Regions from separate parts of the Embleya sp. L77 genome, predicted to be linked through region 2. Evidence: riboswitches for the same ligand, from Rfam matches in the RefSeq annotation. Region 2 holds a riboswitch; the other holds the start of a gene.
What was found. A riboswitch is a leader RNA that binds a small molecule or an ion and turns the genes downstream of it on or off. The one in region 2 is predicted to bind glycine.
Positions count from the first base shown of each region.

Region 1: it holds a riboswitch for glycine, as region 2 does, so the genes downstream of both, gcvP (aminomethyl-transferring glycine dehydrogenase) here and gcvT (glycine cleavage system aminomethyltransferase GcvT) in region 2, are expected to answer to the same signal.

Region 1 covers NZ_CM145709.1:6,440,461-6,443,858, reverse strand. Annotated here, with positions in the region: gene gcvP (aminomethyl-transferring glycine dehydrogenase) at 1-1,726, opposite strand, end outside; glycine riboswitch at 1,788-1,924, opposite strand; glycine riboswitch at 1,927-2,023, opposite strand; gene ACZOOI_RS27315 (DUF4230 domain-containing protein) at 2,072-2,764, opposite strand; gene ACZOOI_RS27310 (DNA polymerase IV) at 2,820-3,398, opposite strand, start outside.
Region 2 covers NZ_CM145709.1:2,094,829-2,098,226, forward strand. Annotated here, with positions in the region: gene ACZOOI_RS08460 (enhanced serine sensitivity protein SseB) at 150-866, opposite strand; gene ACZOOI_RS08465 (AAA family ATPase) at 896-1,627, opposite strand; glycine riboswitch at 1,851-1,944, shown strand; glycine riboswitch at 1,945-2,064, shown strand; gene gcvT (glycine cleavage system aminomethyltransferase GcvT) at 2,305-3,398, shown strand, end outside.

The DNA of each region.
Region 1 (3,398 bases), 4.3 Mb from region 2:
CCTTGGCGTAGCCGGTGATCCGGGCCAGCGAGTCGGCCAGGCCGTCGATCAGCTCCAGGTATCCGGCGGCCTGCTCCACCGGCGCGAACGGGTGCAGGTTCGCGAACTCGGGCCACGTGATCGGTTCCATCTCGACCGTGGCGTTGAGCTTCATCGTGCACGAGCCGAGCGGGATCATGCCCCGGTCGAGTGCGTAGTCCTTGTCCGCCAGCCGCTTGAGGTAGCGCAGCATGTCGGTCTCGGAGCGGTGCGTGTGGAAGACCGGGTGGGTCAGGAACTCGGTGTCGCGCAGCAGCGACTGCGGCAGCGCGTCGGCGGTGTCCGCGTCCAGCGCGGCCACGTCGCCGGTGACCCCGAACGCTCCCCAGACCGCCTCGACGTGCGCCCGCAGGGTGGTCTCGTCGCAGGTGATCCCCACGTGGTCGGCGTCCACGGGGCGCAGGTTGATCCCGGCCGCGCGGGCCGCGGCGAGCACCTGCTCGGCCCGACCGGGCACGCGCACGGTGATCGTGTCGAAGAAATCGCCGTGCACGACCTCGACGCCGCCCGCCCGCAGCCCGGCCGCGAGCACGGCCGTGTAGCGGTGGGTGCGGCGGGCGATCGAGGTGAGCCCGTCAGGCCCGTGGTAGACCGCGTACATCCCGGCCATCACGGCCAGCAGGACCTGCGCGGTGCAGATGTTGCTGGTCGCCTTCTCCCGGCGGATGTGCTGTTCACGGGTCTGCAGCGCGAGCCGGTAGGCGGGCGCGCCGTCGGCGTCCACGGACACCCCGACCAGCCGGCCCGGCATGCTGCGGGTGAGCTTCTCGCGGACCGCCATGTATCCCGCGTGCGGACCGCCGAAGGCCATCGGCACGCCGAACCGCTGGGTGGTGCCGACCGCGATGTCGGCGCCCATCGCGCCCGGCGCGCGCAGCACGGTGAGCGCGAGCAGGTCGGCGGCGACCGCCACCAGCGCGCCCTGTGCGTGCGCCGCCTCGATCACCGGGGTCAGGTCGCGGACCCGGCCGTCGGCGCCGGGGTACTGGAGCAGCACGCCAAAGCAGCCGCCCTCGGGCAGCCCGTCGGTGGTGTCGGCGACCACGACCTCGATGCCCAGCGCCTGCGCCCGCGTGCGCACCACGGCGACGGTCTGCGGCAGCGTGGCCGCGTCCACGACGAACACGTCGCTCTTGGCCCGACCGGCCCGCCGGGCCAGGGTCATCGCCTCGGCGGCGGCGGTGGCCTCGTCGAGCAGCGAGGCACCGGCCACGTCCAGGCCGGTCAGGTCGGTGACCACGGTCTGGAAGTTGAGCAGCGCCTCCAGCCGGCCCTGCGAGATCTCCGGCTGGTAGGGCGTGTAGGCCGTGTACCAGGCGGGGTTCTCCAACACGTTCCGGGTGATCACCGGCGGGGTGAAGGTGCCGTGGTAGCCGAGCCCGATCATCGAGGTCAGCACGGTGTTGCGGGAGGCCAGCTCGCGCAGTTCGGCGAGCACCTCGGCCTCGGAGCGCGCGGCGGGCAGTTCGAAGCCCTCCAGCGCGCGGATCGCGGCGGGCACCGCCGCGTCGGTCAGCTCGTCCAGGGATCCGTAGCCGATCGCGGCGAGCATCTTCGCCTGCTCGTCGGCGTCCGGACCGATGTGCCGGCCGGTGAACGGCGACGCGGCCTCCAGGCCGGTCAACGAGCCGGGACCGGAGGGGAGTACGGCGTGAGCACGCGTCGGGGCAGGGGTGCGCGGGGTCATCGCGAAAGGCCTCCTGGATCGCTCCTGGACGGACACGCGGGTCGCGCGCCCACCGGCCTCCCCCTCTGTCATCTGTACCTGAGAGCTTCACCGCGCCCGGAGCACCGGTCGAACCGGTTCCCACGGGCGCGATTTGCACCGTCGGCGAGGATCCGACCCGACTCGGCGAGCCACGTGCGGATCCTGCTTTCCAGAGTGCCCACGACCACGCGGTACGGGTGCCTGAGAGATTCCGGGGAGGAGTTGCTCCTTCGGCGCCCCGTGTGCACGACACGAGGACTCTCCCGCGCGAACGTAATGGGCGACCTCAACGGTATCAGCGTGACCCTCGATCGGGCCTGCGCACTAGGCGTAGGTCACAGTGGTCGTGGTGTAACCCAGGGACCGCATCATCCCCTGGAGCATGCCGGTGGTGTTGCGCTCGGCCCGCTCCACCAGTCCGGCGGTCTTCGCCGCGTCGTCGATCTTCTTGGCCGCCAGCACGTAGAGCTGCTGCTGATCGGAGGGATTGCCGGAGAAGAAGTCGCCGAGGCGGTCGAACAGACCCCGGTCCTGGGCGATCACGTGGCTGTTCTTCTGGTCGAGGGCTGCGGGCGCGAGCCGCGCGTGCGGGAGCTTGATGGTCACGCTCTTGTTGTCCGGCGAGGTCTGGATCGCGTCCTGGCCGATCCCGCCGAACTCCACGAAGCCGCCGACCTGGCCGACCCCGATGAACAGCGTGCGCTGACCGCGGACGGCGTCCGGGAGGAACTTGGCGTCCTTCTCCAGGTCCACGACGACCTGGAAGGTGCCGCTGACCGCCTCGTAGCGGCTGAGATCCTGCACGGCCTTGAGCATCACCGGTCCGCTGTGGTCCTTGGTGGTCTCGCCGAACGGGTTGAACTTGCCCGGCAACAGGTTGACCAGCCCGACCAGCACCAGGGCCAGCACGATGAAGCCGACCAGGAGCGTGACCAGGAAGGCGGGCAGGCCGAGCCTGCGGCGAACCGATCGGAAGGCACCTTGCCCTCGCGCCGGCCGCTCTTTGACATCAGTCATGGTGAGGACACCCCCGAGGAGTCGTCTGCCCCGCGCCTGCCCCGGATCCCGGCGGCTATCCCCGGTCGGCGGCGGGTAGCGGAATCGGTTCCCCCGGTCGCAGCGCCGGGTCGGTGATCACGAACGTGCGCACCCGGCCCGGCCGGCCGCCCGGCACCTCGAACCGCACGGTGACCCGGCCGACACCGCTGCCCTGCACCCAGCCGGGTCCGAACTCCTCGTGCACCACGTCCTGGCCCGGCGACCAGGAGATCCGCTGTGGCGCGGCCTCGACGAGCGGCTCCGCGTCGCTCTCCGGGTCCTCCTCGATCGGTTCGCCGGCCCCGGGCTCGGCCGCGCCGAACAGGTCCTGCTGGGCGAAGTCGGCCAGGCCGCTCACGCCCACCCCGAGCAGCCGCACGCCGCCCGTGACGTCCACCTGCGCGGCCAGTCGGCGGATCGTCTCGCGCACCACGCCCGGATCGTCGGTGGGCCCGCGCAGCGTCTCCGAGCGGGTCAGCGTGCTGAAGTCGTAGCGGCGCAGCTTGAGCACGATCGTGCGCCCGGAGCGCCCGGCGGCGCGCAGCCGCTCCACGCACCGGATCGAGAGCCGGTCCAGCTCTCGCGTGATGCGCTCGCGGTCCACCAGGTCGGT
Region 2 (3,398 bases):
CCGAACCGCCTTCCCGCCGGACCACTGTCCCGCCGTCCCGCCGGACGGATGAAGTCATTGCGACGAGTGCCGCGGTGCGAACGCCCCGCACCGGAGCGCGCCGGCGCGAATCGCGCGCGTGGGCGCACGGGTGTGCCGGGCCCGCGGGCTCAGCGCTGGTCGGCCCGCAGGTAGAACGGCTCGGCCCGTTCCAGCATCCAGTCCCCCACAGGATCCTGCGCAACGTCCAACAGCACCACGTTCACCGGCCACGGACATGCGGCCCGGCCGAGCGCGCGCTCCAGGGCGCCGACCGCGGCCAACCGGTCCTCCTCCTGCCAGCGGTCCAGTTCGACACCGATGAACAGGCACGGCGGGTCGGACTCGATCTCACCCAGGCCGCGACGCGCACTCAGCACCACCGGCAGGTGGGTGAACTCGGCGGCGGCCGCGATCAGGAACTCCATCGGCTCCTCGTCCGGCTCGTACAGCCGCACCCGCGCGCCGCGGACGCCCGCGCCGGGCAGCCGGGCCAGTTCCAGCACCCCCGGCGGCGGGATCGGGATGCCCACCTCGCCGCCCGGGTTGACCGCGATGCCCACGTGCGCCGGCAGCCCGCGGGCGAACTCGCGCATCGGCGCGACCGTGCACGCCATCGGGCCGGCGACCCGCCGGAACTCCTCCTCCGAGGAGAACACCGGCACGTACGGCCGGCCGTCGATCTCGGTGGTCGGCAGCGTCAGTTCGCTGTCCGTCGGGTCGCCGCCCTCGGGCAGCGGCACCCACACGTCCGACTCGGCCAGGGCCTCGAAGAGAGCCTCGGCCCGGGACGGGTCGCGCATCGCCGCGACGAGCGCGCTCTCCACGGGATTGGCCGGAAACGGCATGGTGGTGCTCCTCTGGTGTCCGCCGCAGTTTACGACTCGGTCGGCCGCCGCCGTCGGGACTGTCCGGGCACGGGGTCTGCGAAAACGATCCGGCTGAGCGCCCGGGCGGCCGACCGGTCGAGCAGTACGCACGAGGTGAAGCCGCCGGGCGCGGACGCCAGGGTGGGGCCCGCGTCCAGCCACGGCGTCAGTCGGGCGAGCAGTTCGCGCCACTCGCGGTGGTGCCGGGCGAACACCGGCGTGGACACTCCGCGACCGCGGGCGCGTTGGCCGGCAAGGGCCTGATGGGCGCTCACGTCCAACAGCAGTGCGTGCACCGAACTGCCGCGCCGCCGGGCGGCGAGCACCAGCACCCGGCGCAGGATCGGGTTGCGGCCGCTGTCGTGCACGACCACCGCGCCGGGGCCGCGCAGAGCCCGGGCCACCTCGCCGTAGTGCGAGAGCCGCACCAGCGGCCGATAGGCCCGGTACGGGATGCGCCCGGCGCGCACCGCCCAGCGCGCCCGGACCAGGTCCGCGTCCAGCACGGCCACGGTGGGCCCGGGGGTGACCACGCGCGCGAGCAGCGTGCTCTTGCCGGCCCCGGGCAGGCCGGTCACCACGAGCACGCACGAGGCCGGATAGGCCAGCACGTCCACCACCCGGTCGCCGATCCGCTCCCCCGGGCGATCGCGCTCCTCCCGGAGGTCGTGCACGGCCCGGGGCATCAACACGCCGCTCGTCGCGGCGCCGGTATGCGCCCCCGCCGAGTCCGTCTCCACGAGTCCTCCCCTTGTCCCGAACCGTCCTGCCTTGCGCATGGTGTCGCACCCTCGCACCCTCGCACCCTCGCGCGCGAGCGCGTGTCGGTCATCCCTCGAAGTAGGCAGCCTCCGCAGTCGCCGGCGCCGGAAGTCGGCAGTCCTCGGACTCGGCGGGGTCCCGGCCCCGGCGGGGGATTGACGACACGCGCTAGCATGCCGGGCACAACCTCATATCGGCCGTCGACCCCACGCGGAAGAGTCCTCGCCCACGAGCGGGGCGCCGAAGGAGCAACTCCTCCCCGGAATCTCTCAGGCACCGATACCGCATGGGTCAGGCACTTCTGGAAAGCAACCGCACCGCTGGTGTGGTTCACCCACGGTGCAAATCGCCGTTCCGCGCGCGGATGCGCCCGGAAGCGATGAAGCTCTCAGGTTCCGATGACAGAAGGGGAGGGCACCCCACTTTTCGATCGACTCCGATCGAGAAGGGCTGAAAGCCATGGCAGGGAGCCCCCTTTGTTGTCGTATTCACCGCATCGCCCGTCGTCATTCGCCGCACTGCGCGCCGGCACCCGCTCCTCGTCCGCGCGTGGTGCCTCGTGCGCGCCGACCGAGCGCGCGGCCGTACGCCATGCCCCCGACCGGCCCGCGCCCCTGGGGTGTTCCCGCCGGCGCCCCCTCGAAGGAGCCTTCGCATGACCACCGACCGCCGGACCCCGCTCGACGCCGTGCACGACGCGCTCGGGGCCACGATGACCGACTTCGCCGGTTGGCGGATGCCGCTCCGGTACGGAAGCGAGCGTGACGAGCACACCGCGGTGCGCACCACGGCCGGCCTGTTCGACCTCACCCACATGGGCGAGATCGAGATCACCGGTCCGGACGCCGCCCGCGCGCTCGACCACGCCCTGGTCGGTTTCGTTTCGAAGATCGGGATCGACCGCGCCCGGTACACGATGATCTGCACCGAAGAGGGCGGCATCGTCGACGACCTGATCGTCTACCGGCTGGGCGACGAGCACTTCGTGGTGGTGGCCAACGCCTCCAACGCGGACGTGGTCGCGGGCAGCCTGAAGCACCGCTCGGAGAACTTCGACGCCGTGGTGCGTGACGCGTCCGAGGAGTACACGCTGCTCGCCGTGCAGGGCCCCGCGTCGACCGCGATCGTCGGTTCGCTCACCGACGCCGACCTGCCCGCACTCAAGTACTACGCGATCCTGCGCACCGAGGTCGCCGGCGTTCCGGTGCTGCTCGCGCGCACCGGCTACACCGGCGAGGACGGCTTCGAGCTGTTCGCCGCGCCCGACCACGCGGTCGCGCTGTGGGAGGCGCTGCTCGCGGCCGGCAAGCCGCACGGCCTGGTGCCCGCCGGGCTCTCCTGCCGCGACACGCTGCGCCTGGAGGCGGGCATGCCGCTGTACGGGCACGAGCTGACCCGGGACACCACGCCGTACGAGGCCAACCTGGGTCGGGTGGTCCGGCTGGACAAGCCCGAGGACTTCGTCGGACGCGAGGCACTGGCCGCGGCGCAGGACGATGTGCGCCGGACCCTGGTCGGGCTCACCTCGCCGGGCAAGCGGGTCCCGCGTGCGGGATACCCCGTGGTGGACGCGGAGACCGGCGAGCGGGTCGGCGAGGTCACCTCCGGCGCGCCCTCGCCGACACTGGGCGTGCCGATCGCGATGGCGTACGTGGCCAAGGAGCGCGCCGAACCGGGCACCCGGCTGGCCGTGGACATCCGCGGCAAGACGGAGCCGGTCGAGGTCGTCGCGCTGCCGTTCTACAAGCG